DNA from 2 places in the Actinoplanes sp. NPDC004185 genome. Region 2 is predicted to be linked to the other one. Evidence: riboswitches for the same ligand, from Rfam matches in the RefSeq annotation. Region 2 holds a riboswitch; the other holds the start of a gene.
What was found. A riboswitch is a leader RNA that binds a small molecule or an ion and turns the genes downstream of it on or off. The one in region 2 is predicted to bind S-adenosylmethionine.
Positions count from the first base shown of each region.

Region 1: linked by a shared signal. The riboswitch ahead of thrC (threonine synthase) and the one ahead of ACWEOZ_RS16405 (aminotransferase class V-fold PLP-dependent enzyme) in region 2 are both predicted to bind S-adenosylmethionine.

Region 1 covers NZ_JBSGFR010000018.1:144,020-148,988, reverse strand. Annotated here, with positions in the region: gene ACWEOZ_RS20325 (N-acetyltransferase family protein) at 1-486, shown strand, start outside; gene ACWEOZ_RS20320 (hypothetical protein) at 486-977, shown strand; gene ACWEOZ_RS20315 (GNAT family N-acetyltransferase) at 916-1,860, opposite strand; gene thrC (threonine synthase) at 2,100-3,380, opposite strand; SAM riboswitch class I at 3,392-3,531, opposite strand; gene ACWEOZ_RS20305 (ATP-binding cassette domain-containing protein) at 3,799-4,788, shown strand; gene ACWEOZ_RS20300 (ABC transporter permease subunit) at 4,785-4,969, shown strand, end outside.
Region 2 covers NZ_JBSGFR010000014.1:31,580-36,548, forward strand. Annotated here, with positions in the region: gene ACWEOZ_RS16385 (NADP-dependent oxidoreductase) at 1-98, opposite strand, end outside; gene ACWEOZ_RS16390 (winged helix-turn-helix transcriptional regulator) at 180-581, shown strand; gene ACWEOZ_RS16395 (GNAT family N-acetyltransferase) at 632-1,087, shown strand; gene ACWEOZ_RS16400 (DMT family transporter) at 1,096-2,076, opposite strand; SAM riboswitch class IV at 2,147-2,263, shown strand; gene ACWEOZ_RS16405 (aminotransferase class V-fold PLP-dependent enzyme) at 2,300-3,580, shown strand; gene ACWEOZ_RS16410 (alpha/beta fold hydrolase) at 3,810-4,613, shown strand; gene ACWEOZ_RS16415 (catalase) at 4,701-4,969, shown strand, end outside.

The sequences.
Region 1 (4,969 bases), on a different contig from region 2:
CACCGGGTCACTCCCGCCGACGCGGGCCGGATGCGTGCGCTGCGGCTGGAGATGCTGGCCGACAGCCCGCTCGCCTTCCTGGAGACCCTGGCCCAGGCCGCGGCCCGGCCGCACGCCGACTACCGGCGCCGGATCGTGCAGGCGTCCACCGGCGGCCAGCTGGCCCAGTTCGTGGCCGATCCCGGGGGCCGGCTGATCGGCCACGCGGGCGGCACGGTGCTGCCGGAGGATCCGCGCGCGACGGTCGTCTTCGCGGTCTACATCACACCGCCCCAGCGCGGCCGGGGGGTGCTGCGCGAGCTGGTCGAGGCGGTGGCCGAGTGGTCGGTGGCGATGGGCCGCGGTGAGCTGATGCTCGAGGTCGTGGTCGGCAACGACCGGGCGGTCCGGGCGTACGAGCGGCTGGGCTTCGAGGACACCGGCGTACGGGTGCCGCACCCGGTCGTCCCGGGTCTGCTGGAGTTGCAGATGCGCCGGCGGGCCTGATGGGCGCCAGGTGGCCCCTGGCCCGCACCGTGCTGACCGCAGTGAACGGCACCACGCTGGTCGGCCTGGGCATCGCCGCGCTGACGGGCGCCAAGGTGCGCCGCGGCCCCGGCGGCATCCTGATCGCGGAGGGCTACCGCCGCAAGGCGCCCCCGGCGACCTGCTTCACCATCGGCTCGGTGATCATCACCCGGCGTACGGCCGAGTGGCTGCTGGACGAGAGCCGCGCCGCGCTGCTGGCCCACGAGAGCCGGCACGCCGGGCAGTACGCGCTGCTGGGTCCGCTGTTCTGGCCGGCGTACTGGCTGTCCTGCGGCTATTCGTGGGCGATGACCGGCACCTACGGCACGCGCAACGCCTTCGAGCGGCACGCGGGCCTGGAGCACGGCGGTTACCGGGTGGCTCCGCTGCGGCCGGGGCTGCGCCGGTTCAGACGGTCAGCTGCCACTGGGTCCAGCGATCCACCGGCCGGAAGCCCATCGCCCGGTTGATCCGGAGCATGTGCTCGTTCTCCTCGGCGTTGGAGGTGTCGATCGCCCGCAGGCCGGGGCGGGCCGTACGCGCGTACCGCAGGTTGTGGTTCTTGATCGTCAGCCCGAGGCCGTGTCCGCGGTGGTCCGGGTCGACGATGGTGATGTTCTGCCAGGCGTGCCAGTCGGTGTCGTTCTCGATCGCGATCATCGTCCAGGCGACGAGGCGTCCGCTCTCCTCGTGCACAGCGCCGGTGTGGAACGTCGTACGCCTCCGGATGCGCAGCGTCTCCTCGGCCGCACGGACCCGGGCGGCGTCCACTTTCTCGGACTCCACGGCCAGTTCGCCGGTGGGCGCGTCCTCGTTGAGCCGGCTGTCCAGGTAGCCGATGTCGTCCAGCAGCTCCTCGGGCGCCTCACCCGACCATCGGACGAGCCGGTAGCCGGCCGCCGCGGGGCTGTCGTCGGGCAGGGCGCCGGTGAGGTCCAGCCGGCTGCGGATCTCCACCAGCGCCGGGATCGCGCCCACGGCTTTCGCGAAGGCCTCGGCGTTCACCGCCTCGCCGATCAGATGCCGGCGGCCGAGCGCCTCGGTGCGGCTCACCGCGAAGGAGAGCAGGGCCCGCCCGGTTCCCCGGCGGCGGTGATCCGGGTGGACGAAGAGCTCGACGTTGACGTTGGCCAGGTTGTCGAGCTGCGGCAGGAACAGCTCCAGGTGGCCGGCCGGGGTTCCGTCACGGACGGCGAGGTACTGCTCCGTCTTGCTGCCGGGCCACGCGTGCCGCAGCCGGGTGCTGTAGGTCTCGAAGGTGCTGAACGGGATGTCGGGGGCTTCGGCTCCGGCGGCGGCCCGGTCGATCTCGTAGGCCGCCCGCTCGTCGACGAGGGGGACTATGCGCAGCATCCCGACAGAGTGCGCCGCCGCGCATCACACCGCGACTGAGATTTGGTCGGGAGGACGCGCGCACAGCGCCTCCGGCACTGGGTCGTTGGGCCCCTAGGAGATTGTCGCCAAGCTCGAAAGTGGGGCCGCGTACGGCGTCGCGTCCTCCCGCGTAGAGCATCCTGCCGAGCCGAGGATCGCCGCGCAAGTCCTCGCGGGTAGGAATTCTCGACGTTAGGCAGAGTGCTGACTACTCAGTGTCACCCGAGCAGGCCGGCATCCCGGGCGCCGCGGAGCGACGGCTTGATCCGGTGGGTGGGTCCGACCTGGCCCGCGACGGCGTCCAGGGTCTTGAGGCCCTCGCCGGTGTTGTAGACCACCGTCTCCTTGTCCGGGTCGAGCTTGCCGCCGGCCACCAGCTTCCTGAGCACGGCCACGGTCACCCCGCCGGCGGTCTCGGCGAACACGCCGGTCGTGCGGGCGAGCAGCTGGATGGCGTCGCGGATCTCGTCGTCGTCGGCGTAGTCCATCCAGCCTCCGGTGCGGGTCACGGCCTCGATGGCGTACGCGCCGGCGGCCGGGTCGCCGATGTTGAGCGACTTGGCGATGCCGGTCGGCTTGACCGGGATGATCTGGTCGGTGCCGTTGTGCAGCGCGGTGGCGATGGGGTTGCAGCCGGCCGACTGGGCGCCGAAGACGGTCCAGCCACCCTCGGGGGCCTCGACCAGGCCGATCTCCACCAGCTCGGTGAACGCCTTGTCGATCTTGGTGAGCAGCTCGCCGCTGGCCATCGGCACGACCACCTGGGCCGGGATCCGCCAGCCGAGCTGCTCGGCCACTTCGTAACCCAGAGTCTTGGAACCCTCGGCGTAGAACGGGCGCACGTTCACGTTGACGAAGGCGGTGTCCTCGAACTCGTCGGTCTCGACCAGCTCGCCGCAGAGCCGGTTGACGTCGTCGTAGGAGCCGTCGATGGCGACCAGTTCGCCGCCGTACACCGCGGTGGTGATGACCTTGCCCTGCTCCAGGTCGCCCGGGATGAAGACGATCGAGGGCACCCCGGCCCGGGCGGCGTGCGCGGCCACGGAGTTGGCCAGGTTGCCGGTGGAGGCGCAGGCGAAGCGGGTGAAGCCGAGCTCGCGGGCGGCGGTGAGGGCCACCGAGACGACCCGGTCCTTGAAGGAGTGGGTCGGGTTGGCCGAGTCGTCCTTGACCCACAGCGGGGCCCGCAGGCCGACCTCGGCGGCCAGCGCGGCCGCGCTGACCAGAGGGGTCAGGCCGGGGTCGAGGGTGACGCGGGTGGCCGGGTCCTGGCCGGTGGGCAGCAGGGCGGCGTAGCGCCAGATGTTCTGCGGGCCGGCCTCGATCTGCTCGCGGGTGACCGCAGCCAGCGCGGCGGGGTCGTAGGCGACCTCGAGGGGGCCGAAACACTCATAACAGGCGTGCTGCGCAGCCAGCGGGAACTCGGCGCCGCACCCACGGCACACAAGGGCACGGGCGGGGCTGGTGGACTGGCGGGGGGCGTCGACGGTGGACGTCACAATGAGGCTCCTTCTCATCTTTCCCCCGGCGTCGGTGGACGCACGTGGGGACGGAATTAGCACCTGCCACACGCTGGGCCTCGTCATCGAGACATGTGTGGTGGTTGCCGGGGCGTCATCGGGCCGTTCCCTCAGCCCCTCTGGATGAGGTATTCAGTTGTGACCCACACCTTACGGCGTGGGCGGCCAAAGCGCTGCCAAGCATCCCGAGGTGTGAGCGACGTCCTTCCTCGTTTCCGGGACAACCAAGATCAAATTCATGTCGTGCCTGGTTGCCTGGTGCTGACCGTCGCTCCCGCCGAGACCGGGCGAGGGCGGCCAATCGCCTGGCGGCTCATGAACGGCCACCCTCACCCTGCCAGGTCCGTGCACGGCGCAACCCGGCGGAACGGTGGCGGAGAGTGAATAGGGTGACGGCGTGAATGCTGTCCTCGAGATACAGGGCCTGCGCAAGACCTATCGCAGCCGCAAGGGGGTGCGCCGGGCGCTGGACGGCTTCGACATGGTCGTCGAGGCCGGGCAGGTGCACGGCTTCCTGGGGCCCAACGGCTCGGGCAAGACCACCACGCTGCGTACCCTGCTCGGCCTGATCCGGCCCAACGGCGGCCGGATGGCCCTGCTGGGCCGGGAGGTGCCGCAGGCCCTGCCCGAGGTCGCCGGCCTGGTCGGCGCCATCGTGGAGAGCCCGCAGTTCTTCGGCAACTTCTCCGCCCGTGACACCCTCTCCCTGCTGGCCGACGCCGGCGGCGTCGAGCGGGTGCGGGTCGACGAGGTGCTGGAGCTGGTCGGGCTGCGCGACCGGGCCACCGACCGGGTCAAGACCTACTCGCTGGGCATGAAGCAGCGCCTCGCGGTCGCGTCCGCCCTGCTCAAGAACCCGCGGCTGTTGATTCTGGACGAACCGGCGAACGGCCTGGACCCGGGCGGCATCCGCGAGATGCGCACGCTGATGCGCAACCTGGCCGAGTCGGGGATGACCGTGGTGCTCTCCAGCCACATCCTCGGCGAGATCCAGCTCATCTGCGACTCCGTCACGATCATCTCGGCCGGGCGCCGGGTGGCGGCCGGTGGGGTCGCCGACGTGCTGGCCCAGCACGCCACCTCCTCGGTACGGGTCCGCGTCGAGTCGCTCGCCGACCTGACCAGCTCGGCCGGGGCGCTGCGGGAGATCGGCGCCCAGGTCGTCGTCGAGCCGGATCACCTCATGGTCAGCGGCATCGCGCAGCCCGGAGCCATCACCCGGACGCTCGCCGCCCGCGGCGTCTACGTCAGCGAGCTGGCCCCGGTCGCAGTCGACCTGGAGAGCGTCTTCCTGGAGCTCACCGGCACCGCGCCGGTCGAGGGTGAGCATCGCCAGGTCGACGAGTCCGCGGCTGCCCCGGCGATCAACGGCGGGTGGGGTCAGTGAGCCTCTACACGGCGGAGACCCGCCGGCTGACCAAGCGCCGGTTCACCCGGTTCTTCGTGCTCGGCACGCTGCTCGTGCTGGCCGCCATCGTGGCCGGGATGTTCTTCACCAACCACAAGGCGTCGCCCGAGCGGCTCGCCGCCGCGCAGGCCGAGGCCGACAGCCAGTACCAGATGGCCGT
Region 2 (4,969 bases):
CGGATCCGGACCTGGCCCGGGCCGGGGCGCGGGTCCGGCAGGTCGGCGACTTCCAGGACTTCGGGGCCGCCGAAGCGGCGCACGATCACGGCTCTCATGGTGGCGACGCTAGGGGCGATATCGTCGGGCGGTAAGGACGCACCCGGGAGTGCGTACCGTACCGGGAGGAGCCCGCCGCGATGGTCACGAGGTCCGCCGCCGAGCGCCGGGACGAGGCGCAGCGCGCCTACAACGCCAACCTCGCCGAGTGCCCCGGCCACGACCTGCTGGGCACGCTGAGCGACAAATGGCTGACCTTGGTGGTGGCCGCGCTGGCCGACGGGCCGCTGCGGTACGCCGAACTGTCCCGCGAGGTCGCCGGGGCCAGCCAGAAGATGCTCACCCAGACGCTGCGCAAGCTGGAACGCGACGGCCTGGTGGCCCGCACTGTCGTCGCCGCGGTGCCGGTGCAGGTGTCGTACGAACTGACCGCTCTCGGCCACGAGCTGCTGCCGTTGCAGCGGGCCATCAAGAGCTGGGCCGAGACCCACATCGCCGAGGTGCACCGCGCCCGCGCCGCCTACGACGAAGGCCCGGCCTGACCCGCCGCTCACGCTCTGGCATCCTGGGCGGGCAACCGGAGGAGGAGTTCATGGGGGATCGTCAGCGGGACGACTACGTGCTGACCACCGACGCCGCGCGTGTCGATGTCGAGCGGGTGCACCGGTGGCTGTGCGACGAGTCCTACTGGGCGGCCGGGCGGGACTTCGACGTGGTGGCGCGGTCGATCGAGGGCTCGCTGCCGTACTCGGTCCTGCACGGCGGTGAGCAGGTGGCCTTCGCCCGGGTCGTCACCGACGGGGCGACCTTCGCGTGGATCTGCGATGTCTTCGTCGCCACCGGGCACCGGGGCCGGGGACTCGGCGGGTGGCTGGTCGACAGCGTCGTCGAGGACCTCACCGACCGGGGTGTCCTCCGCTTCCTGCTCGCCACCAAGGACGCCCACGAGGTCTACCGGCGGGCCGGCTTCGCCGGGCTGGAGGGCGCCGACCGCTTCATGGAGCTCGACCGGCGCCCCACCCGCGCCGCCATCCTCGGGCAGGCCTGAGGCACCGGTCAGGGGGCGGCCGCCGCCGGGCCGGGACTCGCCGCCACCGGGTCGTCCGGCGGCCGGGCACCGCGGCGGCGGGACAGCGCCCCCTGGGAGATCGCCACGCCGGTCAGCACGATCAGCGCGCCCAGCGGCTGGTTCCAGACCAGGTGCTCGCCCAGGATCAGCACGCCGACCACCGTCGCCACCACCGGCATCAGATAGGTCACCGACGCCGACGTGCTCGCGCCCGCCACCCGGATCACCCGCATGTTGAGCACGAACGCCAGCCCGGTGCCGAGGGCGCCCAGCGCCAGCACGCAGAGCACCACCTGCAGGGACAGCTGCGCCGGGGCCGGCGGCGCGCCGGCCAGCAGTGGTGCCAGCACGGCGAGCTGGGCCAGGGCCATCAGCAGCTGGCCGCCGGCGATCGACACCCCGGAGCCGGCCCGGCCGGCGATGAACTTCTTCTGGTACGGGATCGCGACGGCGTAACACATCGCCGCCCCGAAGCACATGAGCTGCCCGGTGAGCTGCGAGCCGCCGAGGTCCCGCCAGACGCCCAGCACCACCAGCACGCCCAGGAAGCCGGTCGCGATGCCGGCCACCCGGCGCGGAGTCAGTGCCTCGGTGCGGAAGACCAGCACCGCCAGCGGCAACGCGACCAGCGGGGTGGCCGCGTTCCAGATGCCGGCGAGCACCGAGGAGACGCGCTGTTCGCCGTACCCGAAGAGGGTGAAGGGCAGCGAGACGCCCAGCGCGGCGACGACCGCGAGATGGCCCCACAAACGGGCGTCGCGAGGCAGCCGGTCGCGGGTCACCGCGAGCACGATCAGCAGGACCGCCGTGCCCGCGGTGACCCGGGCGAAGGTGAGCCACAGCGGGTGCAGCTCACGGACGCCGACCTTGATGAAAAGGAAGCTGGTGCCCCAGATCGCGGCGAGCGCCAGAAAGCTCGGCAGCCAGTCGCGGGGGCGGGCGGTGTCAGGGGCGGTAGGGCTACGCACCCCTGACACTCTGCCGCATGGGTACGACACTTCCTCCAGGGGCCACCGGCACTCTGCTAAGGTGCCTTCAGGTCATGAGTGCCAGCGCGAAGCCCCGGCTTGCTGGCCGGCAACCCTTGTGTTCGCGATGGGGTGCTCCGGGTGAGGACCGGGCCGGCGTCGACACCGACGTGGGCAAGCGCGGGCCCCGGGGCGGGGTCCCCGACCTCCCGGAGGCAGCTCCATGTCCCTCGTCCTGCAGCACACCGACCTCGACGTCGTCGGCACGGACCTGACTGTCGACCTGCCCGATGGCACGACGGTCCCGTTCGCCCACCTGGACTACGCCGCGACCGCCCCGTGCGTGCGCGCCGCCGCGGACGCCGTGCAGAGCCTGCTCCCCTGGTACGGCAGCGTGCACCGCGGCACCGGCATCCGCTCCCAGACCTCGACCCTGGAATACGAACGCGCCCGCGACCTCGTGGCCGAGTTCATCGGCGCCCGGACCGGCGACGCGGTGATCTTCACCCGCAACACCACCGACGCGCTGAACCTGCTCGCCCGCGCCCTGCCGCCTGAGGCCACCACGATCGTCTTCGACGGTGAGCACCACGCGAACCTGCTGCCGTGGCGCCGCCCGCTGCGACTGCCCACCCCGGCAAGCCCGGACGAGGCCGTCGCGGCCGTCGAGCGAGCGCTGCGCGGCCTGAGCGGACCCGGGCTGGACAAACCCAGGCTGGGCGGGCCGGTCCTGGTCGCGGTCACCGGGGCGAGCAACGTGACCGGCGAGATCTGGCCGGTGCGGCGGCTGGCCGACGTGGCCCACCGGTACGGCGCCCGGATCGTCGTGGACGCCGCGCAGCTCGCACCGCACTCCCCCGTCGACCTCGCCACCCTGGGCGCGGACTATCTCGCCCTGTCCGGGCACAAGCTCTACGCCCCGTTCGGCGCCGGGGTCCTGGCCGGGCGGGCCGACTGGCTCGACGCCGCCGAGCCGTACCTCAGCGGCGGCGGCGCCAGCACCGCGGTCGGGACCGCCGCCGGGGACGTGACGTGGGCCCACGGTGCCGCCCGGCACGAGGCGGGCACCCCCAACCTGCTCGGCGCGGTGTCGCTGGCCGCGGTCTGTGCGGCGCTGCTGCGCACCGACCGCACCGCACTGCACGAGCGCGAGCAGGAGCTGCTGGGCCGGCTCCGGGACGGACTGGCCGGGGTCCCGGGCGTACGGCCGGTGAGCGTGTTCGGCGTTCGGCAGCCCCGGGTCGGCATCGTGTCGCTCGCCCTGCCCGGCCACGACCCCGCGGTGATCGCCGACCGGCTGGCCCGCGAGTACGGCATCGGGGTCCGGGCCGGGCTGTTCTGCGCCCATCCGCTGACCCGGCGGCTGACCGGGGACACGGGCACGGGTGGCTGCGGCAGCGCGACGCCGGGACTGCTGCGGGCCAGCTTCGGCCTGGGCACCAGCGACAGCGACGTCGACCGCCTGGCCGTCGCGCTGGGCAAGCTGACAGCCCACCCCAGCTGACCTCCCGGCATTGCCGGACCGCCCGAGCCGCGCGCCCACCCCGCCGCACGATGCCCGCGCCCACGATGGCCGCACCGCACAGTGGCCGCTCCGCACAATGGCCGCGCTCTACGACCGCCGCGCGGCCGATGTCGGCTGAGCAGCCGCGGCGCCTCCGCCGATCGGGGCATCCGAGATTCGCCCGGATGCCCGGGGGTATGTACGGAAGGTGATACGACGCATTGCACGGATGACCCCCGGCCAGCGCCGGCTGACCCGGGCCGCACCGCGGACCGCCCAGGGATTCGTCAGCCATTGGACCGCGGTGGCCGGCCTGCGGCTGCACGTACGCTCCCGGGCCGCCGCCGCCACCGGCCGGCCGTGGGTGCTGCTGCACGGGCTGGCCGTCTCCCACCGCTACCTGATGCCGACAGCCGCCGCCCTGACCGGCGGGCCGGTGCACGTGCCCGATCTGCCGGGCTTCGGCCTGTCCGGCAAGCCCCGGCAGGTCTTCGACGTCGAGCAGCACACCGCGGTCATCGCCGCCTGGATGGACACCGAGGGCATCACCGGCGCGCAGGTGCTCGCCAACTCGTTCGGCTGTCAGATCGCCGTCGAACTGGCCGTGCGGCGGCCCGATCTGGTCTCCGCGCTCGTCCTGGTCGGCCCGACGGTGGATCCGGCCGCGCCCACCGCCACCGGTCAGGCGCGCCGCTGGCTGGCCGACCTGGTGTGGGAGGACGCGCGGCAGGCCCGGATCATCGCGGCCGACGTCCGGGACGCGCGGCCCCGCCGGATCCTGACCACTCTGCGGCTGTCCGTGCGTCATCGCATCGACCACCGGCTGCCGCTGGTCCAGGCGCCGGTGTTGTTCCTGCGCGGCCAGCACGACCCGATCGCGCCGCCGCGCTGGCTGCGGCAGGCTGCCCGGCTGACGCCGTACGCCGTGACCGATGTGGTGCCGGCGGCCGGGCACAACGCCATCACGACCGCCGGGTCCGTGGTGGCCCGCCGGGCGGTGGCCTTCGCGGCGCACAGCGCGGTCGGGAAATAGACCAATAGCGCGTTTCGGACGATCATGAGGGGGCAAGCGGGAAAGGGGCCGGATTCCCGGTGCCCGGTCTCGAGACGAGGACAGTAGATGGCAGTGAAGCGCCCCCGCAGGTCAGAGCCCACCGTGCCGAGCCCGGCCGCCATGGAACCGGCGGCGACCACTCCGTTGACCGGGGCACTGGCGCCGGAACAGGGGCTCCAGACCGGGGAGTTCCTCACCACAGCGCAGGGTCTGCGGCTCAGTGACACCGACCATTCGCTGAAGGCGGGACCTCGCGGGCCCTCGCTGCTGGAGGACTTCCACCTGCGGGAGAAGATCACCCACTTCGACCACGAGCGGATCCCCGAGCGGGTCGT